DNA from 2 places in the Herbidospora sp. NBRC 101105 genome. Region 1 is predicted to be linked to the other one. Evidence: riboswitches for the same ligand, from Rfam matches in the RefSeq annotation. Region 1 holds a riboswitch; the other holds the start of a gene.
The links. Region 1 has a riboswitch for glycine ahead of gcvP (aminomethyl-transferring glycine dehydrogenase). Riboswitches for the same ligand answer to the same signal wherever they lie in the genome.
Positions count from the first base shown of each region.

Region 2: another riboswitch for glycine. It lies ahead of gcvT (glycine cleavage system aminomethyltransferase GcvT); the one in region 1 lies ahead of gcvP (aminomethyl-transferring glycine dehydrogenase).

Region 1 covers NZ_BSSX01000001.1:1,787,843-1,794,937, forward strand. The annotation lists gene QSK34_RS07810 (sugar phosphate nucleotidyltransferase) at 1-1,737, shown strand, start outside; gene QSK34_RS07815 (double zinc ribbon and FHA domain-containing protein) at 1,924-2,454, shown strand; gene ftsR (transcriptional regulator FtsR) at 2,457-3,110, shown strand; gene QSK34_RS07825 (bifunctional nuclease family protein) at 3,196-3,666, shown strand; gene QSK34_RS07830 (MerR family transcriptional regulator) at 3,813-4,433, shown strand; glycine riboswitch at 4,474-4,569, shown strand; glycine riboswitch at 4,570-4,671, shown strand; gene gcvP (aminomethyl-transferring glycine dehydrogenase) at 4,708-7,095, shown strand, end outside.
Region 2 covers NZ_BSSX01000008.1:116,730-123,824, forward strand. The annotation lists gene QSK34_RS30220 (aldehyde dehydrogenase family protein) at 1-1,321, shown strand, start outside; gene QSK34_RS30225 (3-oxoacyl-ACP reductase) at 1,329-2,093, shown strand; gene QSK34_RS30230 (gamma-glutamyl-gamma-aminobutyrate hydrolase family protein) at 2,099-2,791, shown strand; glycine riboswitch at 2,808-2,905, shown strand; glycine riboswitch at 2,906-3,000, shown strand; gene gcvT (glycine cleavage system aminomethyltransferase GcvT) at 3,034-4,104, shown strand; gene gcvH (glycine cleavage system protein GcvH) at 4,101-4,490, shown strand; gene QSK34_RS30245 (L-serine ammonia-lyase) at 4,501-5,877, shown strand; gene QSK34_RS30250 (hypothetical protein) at 5,932-7,095, shown strand, end outside.

The sequences.
Region 1 (7,095 bases):
TCGGTCGACCCCGAGGCGGTGCTCAAGGGCCCCCTGTTCATCGGCGACTACGCCAAGGTCGAGGCCGGGGCCGAGCTGCGCGAGTACACCGTGCTCGGCAGCAACGCCGTGGTCAAGGAGGGCGCGTTCCTCCACCGGGCGGTCGTCCACGACAACGTCTACGTCGGCCCGGCCGCCAACCTGCGCGGCTGCGTGATCGGCAAGAACACCGACGTCATGGCCGCCGCCCGCATCGAGGAGAACGCGGTCGTCGGCGACGAGTGCGTCATCGAGGCCGAGGCCTACGTCTCCAGCGGCGTCAAGATCTACCCGTTCAAGACCGTCGAGGCGGGCGCGGTCGTCAACACCAGCGTCATCTGGGAGTCGCGGGGCCAGCGCAGCCTCTTCGGCCCCCGGGGCGTCAGCGGCCTGGTCAACGTCGAGATCACCCCCGAGCTCTGCGTCCGCCTGGCCAGCGCCTACGCCACCACCCTCAGCAAGGGCGACACCGTCGTCACCTCCCGCGACGGCTCCCGGGCCGCCCGCGCCCTCAAGCGGGCCGTGATCAGCGCGCTCAACGCCAGCGCGATCAACGTGGTCGACCTGGAGGCCGCCGCCATGCCGGTGGCCCGCTTCCACACCTCCCGCGAGACCGTGAAGGGCGGCATCGCCCTGCGGACCACCGCGGGCGACCCCCAGAGCGTCGACATCGTCTTCATGGACGAGACCGGGGCCGACCTCTCCCAGACCGCGCAGCGCAAGCTGGAGCGCGTCTTCTCCCGCCAGGAGTACCGCCGCGCCTTCCCCGGCGAGATCGCCGAGTTGTCCTTCCCGGCCCGAGCCCTCGACACCTACAGCCGCGACCTGGTCCGCTGCGTCGACATGACCGGCGTGAAGGACGCCGAGATGAAGGTCGTGGTCGACTGCGCCGGCGGCACCGCCTCGCTCGTGCTGCCCAGCCTGCTCGGCCGGGTCGGGGTCGGCGTCCTCACGGTCAACAACCGGCTCGACGACGCCTCGCCCACCGAGACCTTCGCCGAACGCCGCCGCGACCTGCAGCGCCTGGCCGAGCTGGTGGCCTCCTCGCGGGCCGCGTTCGGGGTGCGGTTCGACCCGGTGGGGGAGCGGGTCTCCCTCGTCGACGAGAAGGGCCAGCTCATCAGCGAGGAGCGGGCCCTGCTGGTCGTCCTCGACCTGGTCGCCGCCGAACGCCGCGGCGGGCGGGTCGCGCTGCCGGTCACCACGACCAGGGTCGCCGAGATGGTCTGCCGCTTCCACGGCGTCCACGTCGACTGGACCGCCACCAGCACCGACGCGCTGACCACGGCGGCCCGCCACCCCGAGATGGTGTTCGCCTGCGACGGCCGGGGCGGCTTCATCGTGCCCGAGTTCGGCCCCACGGTCGACGGCCTGGCCGTCTTCCTGCGGCTGCTCGGCCTGGTCGCCCGCACCCGCCTGTCGCTCAGCCAGATCGACGCCCGCATCCCCGAGACCAAGCTGCTGCGCCGGACCGTGCCCACCCCGTGGGCCCACAAGGGCACCGTCATGCGCTCGGTCGTCGAGGCCGCCGAGGGCGACCGCATCGACACCACCGACGGGGTCAGGGTCGTCGGAGAGGACGGGAGCTGGGCGCTGGTGCTGCCCGACCCGTCGGAGGCGGTCACCCATCTGTGGGCCGAGGGACACGACATGGACACCGCGCAGTCGCTTCTCGAACGATGGGCCGACGTGGTCGAGCGTGCCGCCGGGTCGGCATGAAACGATAGCCTGGCCGGGAAACGGTGATCACATGTGGTTGGTGTGGCGCCATGGACCGTGGCCGGTGCCTGACGATAACGTTGGGTGGCCATTGTCCGGCGCGTCTGCCTTGACCTTTGTGCCTGATCAGCGTAAGTTTCGGCATTCGCAAGTTTGAGCTAGTCGTGAGAGAGGCCGAGCCGTTCGATGCCCAGCGTCTACTGCACGCAGTGCGGTCACCCCAACCCCGAGGATGCCCGTTTCTGTTCGCGATGCGGTTCGCCGCTGAGCCCCGCGGCCCACACCCCGGCACCTCCCAACCCCTACACGACCGGTCAGGGCTTCGTCCCCGACAACACCTCGACGATCTCGCTTGAGGCGATCGAGGAGGCCACCGGCCAGGGCCTGCTTCCGGACCGTTCCGCGATCGAGCAGCTCCCGCCCGGCACCGCCCTCCTCGTCGTGATGCGCGGCCCCAACGCCGGCAGCCGGTTCCTGCTCGACAGCGACCTCACGACCGCCGGCCGCCACCCCGAGAGCGACATCTTCCTCGACGACGTCACCGTCTCCCGGCGCCACGCCGAGTTCTACCGGCGCGGCGGGCAGTTCACCGCGCGCGACGTCGGCAGCCTCAACGGCACCTACGTGAACCGGGAGCGCATCGAGGAGTTCCCCCTCGCGGGCGGCGACGAGGTGCAGATCGGGAAGTTCCGGCTGGTGTTCCTGACCCGGGGCTGATCATGGGCGCCGAGGCGGCCAGGGCCTTCATGAGCATCGGGGAGGTGCTCGCCCAGCTTCAGGGCGAGTTCCCCGACGTGACGATCTCCAAGATCCGGTTCCTGGAGGGCGAAGGGCTCATCGAGCCCGAGCGCACCCCTTCCGGCTACCGCAAGTTCACCCCCGGCGACGTGGAGCGCCTGCGGTTCATCCTGACCGCACAGCGCGACCGCTACCTGCCGCTGCGGGTGATCAAATCCCAGCTCGACGAGTCGGCCCGCCCCCGGGCGGTCGACGCCGAGCCGGTGTCGGTGCGGCTCAGCCGCGAGGAGCTGCTCGCCGCGGCCGAGATCGACGACGAGACGCTGGCCGAGCTCGAAGACTACGGCCTGATCGCCCCGACGGCCCGGCTCTACGACGAGGCCGCCCTCGAGATCGCCCGCACCGTCGGGGCGCTGGCCGCCTTCGGCCTCCACGCCCGTCACCTGCGCGCGGTCAAGGCCGCCGCCGAACGCGAGGCGGGCCTGGTCGAACAGGCCGTCGCGCCGCTGCTGCGCCGCCGGGCCCCGGGGGCCGTCGACCATGCCGGGGAATCGGCACGGGAGATCTCCGGGTTGTTATTACGTATCCACGCCGCGCTGCTGGAAGGGGCCGTCCGCGGCTCTCTCGGCCGTTGACGCGGGTCCGGCGCGCGGGTGTTACGTTGAATGCCTGGTGAGTTGAATACCTGGTGAAATGCCGCATCCCGGAGAGTGAGCGCCTGTGTTGCAGATGGAGTTCGTGGGGGTCCGGGTGGAGATGCCCTCGAACCAGCCGATCGTCCTTCTCAAGGAGGCGAACGGCGACCGCTACCTGCCGATCTGGATTGGCATGACCGAGGCGACCGCGATCGCGCTCGCCCAGGCCGACGAACCGCCGCCCCGGCCGCTGACCCACGATCTGTTCCGCAATGTGCTGGGCGCGTTGAAGGTGTCACTCGAACGCGTCAACATCGTCGCGCTGCGTGACGGAATCTTCTACGCCGACCTCGTGTTCTCCAACGGCGTAGAGGTAAGCGCACGTCCTTCCGACTCCATCGCGCTGGCCCTGCGGACCGACGCGCTGATCTTCGCCAGCGAGGAGGTCATGCGGGAGAACGGCGTCAGCATGGCCGATGACCAGGAGGACGAGGTCGAGAAGTTCCGGGAGTTCCTGGACAACATCAGCCCCGAGGATTTCGGCCGTGCCGGTTGAGTTGAGGGGTTATCTCACCTTCACGACGCGCCGGGGGCGGTCGTTGACTGTGCCTTTCCCCAGTCCTACGGTGCAAGGGAATCCACGGTTGTAGTTCGCGTACCCCCAGATCAGACCGTGGGATGAGAGAAAGCCGGAGGTCCGCAGTGGCGGTCAGCAGCGGCGAGGGTAACAAGGCCGACCAGCACGACTCGGCTCAGCGTGAGTCGGCGCGGGAGCGCGCCGGCGAGCAGGGTCTGCTGTTCGACGAGCGGCCCGCGGCGGTGCGCGACGACATCGGCTACCGCGGCCCCACGGCATGCGCTGCCGCCGGGATCACCTACCGCCAGCTCGACTACTGGGCCCGCACCGACCTGGTGCAGCCGACGATCCGGGCGGCCCAGGGCTCCGGCTCCCAGCGGCTCTACAGCTTCCGCGACATCCTGGTGCTCAAGGTCGTCAAGCGGCTCCTCGACACCGGCGTCTCCCTCCAGCAGATCCGCACCGCCGTCCAGCACCTGCGCGACCGCGGGGTCAACGACCTGGCCCAGATCACGCTCATGAGCGACGGCGTCAGCGTCTACGAGTGCACCTCCGCCGACGAGGTCATCGACCTTCTCCAAGGAGGGCAGGGGGTCTTCGGCATCGCCCTCGGCCGGGTCTGGCGCGAGGTCGAGGGATCGCTCGCGGAGCTGCCGGGGGAACTGGCGGTCGGCCCCGACACTGACGAGGCCGACCACCCCTCCGACGAACTGGCCCAGCGCAGGCGGGCCCGCCGCACCGGTTGAGGCTCCATCTCCCGGGTACGGGTAAGGTTGTCGTAGCCATCGACCCTGCGCGGGAGAGTCCCCATCAGCACTGATGGGGCGCCGAAGGAGCAAACCTCCCCGGAATCTCTCAGGCACCCGGTACCGCCAGGCGAGGCAGCTCTGAAAAGCAGGTCCGCCGTCCAGGCGGCGCCTCACCGAAGGGGAAAACCGGCCGACGGCGTCCGGTGAAGCTCTCAGGTTCCATGACAGAGGGGGAGACCGCCCTGGTCTCGTCTGCCCTGGAGTTCCTGTCATGACCGATCGCACACCGCTCCGTGACCTGGACGCCCCGCCGTTCGCCACCCGCCACATCGGGCCCTCCGACGCCGCTCAGGCGCGCATGCTGGAGGCCGTCGGCTACGAGACGATCGCCGACCTGGTGGCCGTGGCGGTGCCCGAGTCGATCCGCACCACCCGCGCCCTCGACCTGCCGGCCGCCGTGTCGGAGCCGGAGGCGCTCGCCGAACTGCGCGCGCTGGCCGCCCGCAACACCGTGCTGACCTCGATGATCGGGCTGGGCTACCACGACACCATCACGCCCGGCGTGGTGCTGCGCAACGTGCTGGAGAACCCGGGCTGGTACACCGCGTACACGCCCTACCAGCCGGAGATCTCGCAGGGGCGCCTGGAGGCGCTGCTCAACTTCCAGACCGTGGTCAGCGACCTGACCGGGCTCGACGTCGCCGGGGCCTCGCTCCTCGACGAGGCCACCGCCGCCGCCGAGGCGATGACGCTGGCCCGCCGGGCCTCCAAGGTCAAGAGCGACGTCTTCGTCGTGGACGCCGACGCCCTGCCGCAGACCAAGGCGGTGCTGGCCACCCGGGCCGAGCCGCTGGGCATCACCCTCGTCGAGTCCGACCACACCGGCGAACTGCCCGAGTGCTTCGGCGTCCTGGTCCAGTACCCGGGGGCCTCCGGCCGGGTGGCCGACTTCCGCGAGCTGGCGGGCCGGGCCAAGGCCGCCGGGGCGGTCGTGACCGTGGCGGCCGACCTGCTGGCGCTGACCGTGCTGGAGGCGCCCGGCACCCTCGGGGCCGACATCGCGATCGGCTCGTCGCAGCGCTTCGGCGTGCCCCTCGGCTTCGGCGGCCCGCACGCCGCCTACATGTCGGTCCGCGAGGGCCTGCAGCGGCAGATGCCCGGCCGTCTGGTCGGGGTGTCGGTCGACGCCGACGGGCGGCCGGCGTACCGGCTGGCCCTGCAGACCCGCGAGCAGCACATCCGCCGCGAGAAGGCGACCAGCAACATCTGCACCGCCCAGGTGCTCCTGGCGGTGATCGCCTCCATGTACGCCGTCTACCACGGCCCCGAGGGCCTGCGCCGGATCGCCCAGCGGGTGCACCGGCACGCCGCCGTGCTGGCCGCCGGGCTGCGGGCGGGGGGCGTCGAGGTCGTCCACGACGAGTTCTTCGACACCGTGACCACCCACGTGCCCGGCCGCGCGGCCGAGATCGCCGAGGCGGCCCGCGAGCGCGGCGTCAACGTGCGGCAGGACGGCGCCGACCACGTCGCGGTCGCCTGCGACGAGAAGACGACCTCCGCGCACCTGGAGGCCGTCTGGGCGGCCTTCGGCGTCGAGGGGCCGTCGGTGGACGACCTGGACATCTCGACCGACGACGCGCTGCCCCAGGACCTCCAGCGCACCACCGGCTACCTGACCCACCCGGTCTTCCACGCCCACCGCTCCGAGACGGCGATGCTGCGCTACCTGCGCAAACTCCAGGACAAGGACATCGCGCTCGACCGGTCGATGATCCCGCTGGGCTCCTGCACGATGAAGCTCAACGCGACCACCGAGATGGAGCCGATCACCTGGCCGGAGTTCGCCTCCATCCACCCGTTCGCGCCCGCCGGCCAGACCGGCGGCTACGTCGACCTGATCCAGGGACTGGAGAGCTGGCTGGCCGAGGTGACCGGCTACGACGCGGTCTCCATCCAGCCCAACGCCGGGTCGCAGGGCGAGTTCGCCGGCCTGCTGGCCATCCGCGCCTACCACCGGGCGAACGGCGACGCCGAGCGCGACGTCTGCCTGATCCCGTCGTCGGCCCACGGCACCAACGCCGCCTCCGCCGTCATGGCGGGCATGCGCGTCGTCGTGGTGGCCTGCGACGCCGACGGCAACGTCGACCTGGCCGACCTCGACGCCAAGATCGCCAAGCACGCCGACCGGCTCGCCGCGATCATGGTCACCTACCCGTCGACCCACGGCGTCTACGAGGAGACCATCGTCGAGCTGTGCGCCAAGGTGCACGCCGCCGGCGGCCAGGTCTACGTCGACGGGGCCAACCTCAACGCCCTCGTCGGCCTGGCCAAGCTGGGCGAGTTCGGGGCCGACGTGTCCCACCTGAACCTGCACAAGACCTTCTGCATCCCGCACGGCGGCGGCGGCCCCGGCGTCGGCCCGGTCGCCGTCAAGGCCCACCTGGCCGACTTCCTGCCGGGACGCGGCGTCGTGGGCCAGGTCTCGGCCGCGCCGTACGGCTCGGCGGGCATCCTGCCGATCTCGTGGGCGTACGTGCGGATGATGGGCGCCGACGGGCTCAAGGCCGCCACCGAGCAGGCCATCCTGTCGGCCAACTACCTGGCCCGGCGGCTCGCGCCGCACTACCCGGTCCTCTACACCGGGCGCGAGGGCCTGGTG
Region 2 (7,095 bases), on a different contig from region 1:
GGCCACGGAGCAGGTCCTGGCCGACGTGGAGCTGGCCGACCCCGCCGAGGTCGACCGAGTGGTCGAGCGGGCACGAAGGGCGTACCGGACCTGGAAGGAGGTCGCGCCCGGCGAGCGGGCCCGCCTGTTGCGCGCCTTCGCCACGCTGGTCGAGGAGCACGCCGAGGAGCTCGCGCGGCTGGAGATCGCCAACGCCGGGCACACCGTGGGCAACGCCCGCTGGGAGGCCGGCAACATCCGCGACGTGCTGAACTTCTACGCCGGGGCGCCCGAGCGCAACCACGGCAAGCAGATCCCGGTGCCCGGCGGCGTCGACCTCACCTTCCAGGAGCCGCTGGGCGTGGTCGGGATCATCGTGCCGTGGAACTTCCCGATGGTGATCATGATGTGGGGCGCGGCCCCGGCGCTCGCGGCGGGCAACACCGTCGTCGTGAAGCCCGCCGAGTGGACCCCGATGACCGCGTCGCGGCTATCTGAGCTGGCTCTCGCAGCCGGTCTCCCCGAGGGGGTGCTCCAGGTCGTGCCCGGCGCGGGAGAGGTCGCGGGCGCCCGCCTGGTCGAGCACCCCGACGTCGCCAAGATCGTGTTCACGGGGTCGACCGAGGTCGGCAAGCTGATCGCGGAGCGGGCGGCGCGGCAGGTCAAACGGGTGACGCTGGAACTGGGCGGCAAGTCCGCCAACATCGTGTTCGCCGATTCCGACCTGGAGAAGGCCGCCGCGTCGGCCCCGATGGCCGTCTTCGACAACAGCGGCCAGGACTGCTGCGCCCGATCGCGCATCCTGGTGGAGCGTTCCGTCCACGACGAGTTCCTCGCCCGGCTCACCGAGGCCGTGAAGGCGATCAGGACGGGCGACCCCACGGCTGAGGACACCCAGATGGGCCCGCTGGTCAGCGCCGAACACCTCGCCCGGGTGCGCTCCTACGTGTCGGACCCTTACTTCCAGGGCAGTTGCCCCGAAGGCCCCGGCTACTGGTTCCCGCCGACGATCCTCACCGGCGACGACGACCCGGCCTACCGCGACGAGGTCTTCGGCCCGGTCGTGTCGGTGGTCCCGTTCGACGACGAGCACGACGCCGTCGCCAGGGCCAACGACACGCCCTACGGCCTGTCGGGCTCCATCTGGACCCGCGACGTCGGCCGGGCGTTCCGGGTCGCGCGCGCCGTCGAGGCGGGGAACCTCAGCGTCAACTCCCACTCGTCGGTGCGCTACTGGACGCCCTTCGGCGGCTTCAAGCAGTCGGGCCTGGGCCGTGAGCTCGGCCCCGACGCGCTGGCCGCCTTCACCGAGACCAAGAACGTCTTCATCGCAACGGATTAGGAACCACATGCAACGCTTGCAGGACCGGGTCGCCGTCATCACCGGCGCCGCCGGGGGAATCGGGCTGGCGACCGCGCGCCGGTTCGCCGAGGAGGGCGCCAAACTCGTCCTCGCCGACCTCGACGAGGAGGCGGGCCGCAGCGCCGCCGAGGAGGTCGGCGGCCTGTTCGTCAGGGCCGACGTGTCCCAGGAAGACGACGTGGTCCGGATGTTCGCCACGGCGTTCGCCGAGTTTGGCAGCGTCGACATCGCGTTCAACAACGCCGGGATCTCCCCCGCCGACGACGACTCGATCCTGACCACCGGCATGGACGCCTGGCGGCGCGTGCAGGAGGTCAACCTGACCAGCGTCTACCTGTGCTGCAAGCACGCGATCCCCTACATGCAACGACAGGGCAAGGGGTCGATCATCAACACCGCCTCGTTCGTGGCGGTCATGGGGTCGGCGACCTCGCAGATCTCCTACACCGCGTCCAAGGGCGGGGTGCTGGCGATGACCCGTGAGCTGGGCGTGCAGTTCGCGCGCGAGGGCATCCGGGTCAACGCGTTGTGCCCCGGCCCGGTCGACACGCCGCTGTTGCGCGAGTTGTTCGCCAAGGACCCCGAGCGGGCGCAGCGCCGTCTGGTGCACGTGCCGCTCGGCCGGTTCGCGCGGGCCGAGGAGATCGCCGCCGCCGTGGCGTTCCTGGCCTCCGACGACGCGTCGTTCGTCACCGCCGCCGAGTTCCTCGTCGACGGCGGCATCTCCGGGGCGTACGTGACGCCCCTGTGAGGCCCGTGATCGGTATCACGTGTTACGCCGAACCCGCGCGTTTCACGGTCTGGGACACCCCCGCGGCCCTGCTGCCGTGGGACTACGTCAGGCACGTCGAACGGGCCGGCGGGCAGCCGGTGATCCTGCCGCCCGCCGGCGACCCGGGCGAGCTCGTCGACCGTCTCGACGGCCTGATCCTGGCCGGGGGCGGCGACATCGACCCCGGCCGTTACGGCGGCGTGCGGCACCCGAGGACGGGACACGTCAGGGACTTCCGCGACGACGCCGAGTTCTCCCTCGTCAAGGCCGCGCTCCAGGCCCGCATTCCGCTGCTGGGCATCTGCCGGGGCCTCCAGGTGCTCAACGTGGCGCTGGGCGGCACGCTGGTCCAGCACCTGCCCGACGTGTGCGGCACCGACCGCCACTCCCCCGCGCCGGGCGTCTACGGCCGGGTCCCGGTACGTCTGGAGGAGCCGCTGCGACGGCTCTACGGCACCGGGGAGATCACGCCCGCCCACTACCACCACCAGGCCGTCGACCGCCTGGCGCCGGGCCTGGAACCGATCGCCCGCGCCGACGACGGCACGATCGAGGCCGTCAGGCTCGACGACACCGTGTGGGCGGTGCAGTGGCATCCGGAGGCCGACGAGGAGGCGCCGGTGTTCGGGTCGTTCGTCACCCGCGCCGGGTTTCGTCCGGCCATACGGGGCAGATAGGCTGACCGCACACCATTGATCCCGCGCGGGAGAGCGCCCTGGCAGCCGGCCAGGGACCCTGAAGGAGCAAGCCCTCCCCGCGAACCTCTCAAGGCAAAGGACCGTGCGGGCGAGGTGTCCTCTGGAAAGCAGGCCGGTGGCCTCGCCGAAGGTGAAAGTCCGGCAAAACTCGGGCGAAGCTCTCAGGCACCCATGACAGAGGGGGAGGATGCTGACATCCGACCTTATTCGAGGTGCGCTTCATGTCCCGACCGACCCCGCTGCACGAGGTGCACAAGAGCCTCGGCGCGACCCTGACCGACTTCGCCGGTTGGCTGATGCCGCTGCGCTACGGAAGTGAGTCGGCCGAGCACACCGCCGTCCGCACCGCCGCGGGGCTGTTCGACCTGTCCCACATGGGTGAGATCCACGTGACCGGCGCGGGCGCGGCCGACGCCCTCGACTACGCGCTGGTCGGCAACCTGGGCGCCCTGGAGCCGGGCCGGGCCCGCTACACGATGATGTGCGAGGCCGACGGGGGCATCGTCGACGACCTGATCGTCTACCGGCTGGCGCCGGAGGAGTTCATGGTCTGCGCCAACGCCTCCAACTACCTTCGGGTCGCCCGCGAGCTCACCGACCGCGCGAAGGCCTTCGACGCCGTGGTCGACGACCGCTCCGACGCCTACGCGCTGCTGGCCGTCCAGGGCCCGCGCTCCCAGGAGATCGTCGCCAAGCTCACCGACGCCGACCTGGCCAACCTCAAGTACTACACCGGCCTCCCGGGCACGGTCGCGGGCGTCGGCGCCCTGATCGCCCGCACCGGCTACACCGGCGAAGACGGCTTCGAGCTGTTCGTCGCGGCCGACGACGCGGTGGACCTGTGGGGCGCGCTCATGGAGGCCGGGGCCGCCGAGGGCCTGGTGCCCGCCGGGCTGAGCGCCCGCGACACCCTGCGGCTCGAAGCCGGCATGCCGCTGTACGGCAACGAGCTCACCTCGGCCACCACGCCCATGGACGCCGGTCTGGGCAGAGTCGTGCGCTTCGACAAGCAGGGCGACTTCGTCGGCCGCGCCGCGCTCGACGGGGCCGAACCGGCGAAGCGCCTGGTCGGCCTGGTGATGAAGGGCCGCCGCGTGCCCCGCCACGGCTTCGCCGTCGTCGACGCCGACGGCGCCGTGGTCGGCGAGGTCACCAGCGGGGCCCCGTCGCCGTCGATCGGCCGTCCGATCGCGATGGCCTACGTGACCGCCACCCCCGCCGCCGTGGACATCCGCGGCTCCCACGAACCGGTCGACGTCGTTGACCTGCCTTTCTACAGGAGGAAGAAGTGAGCAGCATTCCCGACGAGCTCAGCTACACCAAGGAGCACGAGTGGGTGGCCGGGCTCGATGACGGTCTGACCGTCACGGTGGGAATCACCGCCTACGCGTCCGAGCAGCTCGGCGACGTCGTGTACGTCCAGCCGCCGGAGGTCGGGTCGAACATCGAGCTGGGCGACGCGGTGGGCGAGGTCGAGTCGACCAAGTCGGTCAGCGACATCTACGCCCCGGTGAGCGGCGAGGTCACCGCGGTCAACTCGACGGTCGTCGACGACCCCTCGCTGGTCAACAGCGACCCCTACGGCGACGGCTGGTTGTTCCAGGTGCGCATCACCGGCACCCCCGACGATCTGCTCACCGCCGAGGAGTACACCGCCCTGATCTCCGGCGACAGCTGATCGTCCGCCCATGGCGATCAGCGTCTTCGACCTGTTCAAGGTGGGCATCGGGCCGTCCAGTTCACACACGGGCGGCCCGATGGCGGCCGCGCACAAGTTCGCGCGCGGCCTGCTGCACGACGGTCTCCTGGAGAAGACCGTGCGGGTGCAGGTCATCCTCTACGGCTCCCTCGGCCTGACCGGCAAGGGCCACGGCAGCGACAAGGCCGTGCTGCTGGGCCTGTCCGGGGAGAAGCCCGAGCTCGTCGACGTCGACGCGGTCGACGGCAAGCTGGCCGCGATGCGCGCGGCCGGCACGGTGTCGCTGATGGGGCAGCGTTCGGTGCCCTTCGTGGTCGGCGACGACCTGGTGTTCGAGCGGAAGGTCTCGTTGCCCCACCACCCCAACGGCATGCGGTTCACCGCGTGGGGCGACAGCGGCGACGTGCTGCGGGAAAAGGTCTACTACTCGGTCGGCGGCGGGTTCGTCGTCGACGAGAACGCCACCGGCGCCGACCGCATCAAACCCGACGACACCCCGCTCCCCCATCCGTTCACCACGGCCGGTGAGCTGCTGGCACAGTGCGCCGAGACGGGTCTGTCGATCTCGGGGCTGATGATGGCCAACGAGCGGGCCTTCGGCCGTACCGAGGAGCAGATCAAGTCGCAGCTGCTGCACCTGTGGCGGGTCATGGACGAGTGCGTGCGGCGCGGGTCGTCGCGCGAGGGCGTGCTGCCGGGCGGGCTGAAGGTGAAGCGCCGGGCCCACCAGCTCCAGCGCCGCCTGCAGAGCGAACCGGCCGACGGCGACCCGCTCCAGGCGATGGACTGGGTGACACTGTTCGCGCTGGCCGTCAACGAGGAGAACGCGGCGGGCGGGCGCATCGTGACCGCGCCGACCAACGGCGCGGCGGGCATCGTCCCGGCGGTGTTGTCCTACTACACCCGGTTCATCCCGGGCGCCGACGACGACGCGGTGGTGCGGTTCCTGCTCACGGCGGGCGCGGTCGGCGTGCTCTTCAAGGAGAACGCCTCCATCTCGGGCGCGGAGGTCGGCTGCCAGGGCGAGGTCGGGTCGGCCTGCTCGATGGCGGCGGCCGGGCTGACCGAGGTGCTGGGCGGCACGCCGGAACAGGTGGAGAACGCGGCCGAGATCGGCATCGAGCACAACCTGGGGCTGACCTGCGACCCGATCGGCGGGCTGGTGCAGATCCCGTGCATCGAGCGGAACGCGGTCGCGTCGGTGAAGGCCATCGCCGCGGCCCGGATCGCGCTGCGCGGCGACGGGAGGCACTTCGTGTCGCTCGACAAGGCCATCAAGACGATGCGCGACACCGGCCGGGACATGCACGCCAAGTACAAGGAGACCAGCCGCGGCGGGCTCGCGGTGAACGTCATCGAGTGCTGAGAAAGTCCTGGGTGTTCCCAATGGGACTGGCGGCGAAACCCCGACAGTGCTGAAATGTCCACCGGAAAGGCGGTGGACATCATTTCCGCAGGCAAGTTCGTCCGGACGCACTGGCTCTTCCTCGTCCTGCTGATGTCGGGGATTGTGATCCGGGTCATCGCGAGCCTGGGGTACCGTCCCGCGTTGTGGTTCTGGGCCGACTCGTTCTCCTACCTGAGCTCGGCCCTGGACCTGCGCCCGCTGGAGTCGCGGCCCTCCGGTTATTCGCTGTTCCTCGCGCCGTTCCACTCGGTGGTCGCCCTCATCACGGTGCAGCACCTGCTCGGGCTGGGCATCGCCGTCTGCCTGTACGCCGTCCTGCGCAAGCGCACCTTCCTGCCGGCCTGGGCCGCCGCCCTGGCGACGGCGCCGGTGCTGCTGGACGCCTACCAGCTCCAGCTCGAACACCTCGTGATGGCCGACCTGCTGTTCACGTTCCTCGTGGTGGCGGCGGTGACGCTGCTCCTGCTCAACCCGCGCAGCTGGGTCATGGTGATCGCCGCCTTCATGCTGCTGGCGTTCTCGGCGACGACCCGCACGCTCGGCCTGCCGCTGATCGGGGTGGCGGCGGTGTGGCTGCTGGTCGCGCGGGCGGGCTGGCGGCGGGTGGTGGCCGGGGCGGGCGCGGCGGGGGTCGCGGTGGCCGGATACGCCTTCTGGTACAACGCCGCCTACGGCAGCCTCGGCCTGGGCAGCAGCAGCGTGTGGTTGTGGTCACGGACGATGACCTTCGCCGACTGCGGCCGGATGAACCCGCCGGAGGACCTGAAGGTCCTGTGCCCCGACATCGGCCCGCGGCTGGCCGCCCCCGCCTACATCTGGGATCCCCAGTCGCCGATCATGAAGACCGGCAAGCAGCGCGACGAGATGGCCTCGGAGTTCTCGATGCTGGCCCTGCGCAGCCAGCCGCTCGACTTCCTGATGACCGGCCTCGGCGACGCGATGTGGGCGTTCCGCTGGGAGCGGGTGGTCTATCCCTCCCCCGGCACCCAGAGCGCCTACGTGTTCCCCGAATACGTGAAACCGCTCACCGACAAGCTCGCCTCGGCCGGGCGGTCGGCCCCGCAACTGATGGTCGAATACCAGGGCAGCCGGGCCGACACCCAGGTGGTCGAGCCGTTCGCGTCGTGGACGCGCACCTACCAGCAGCACGTCTACCTGCGCGGCCCCCTGCTCGCG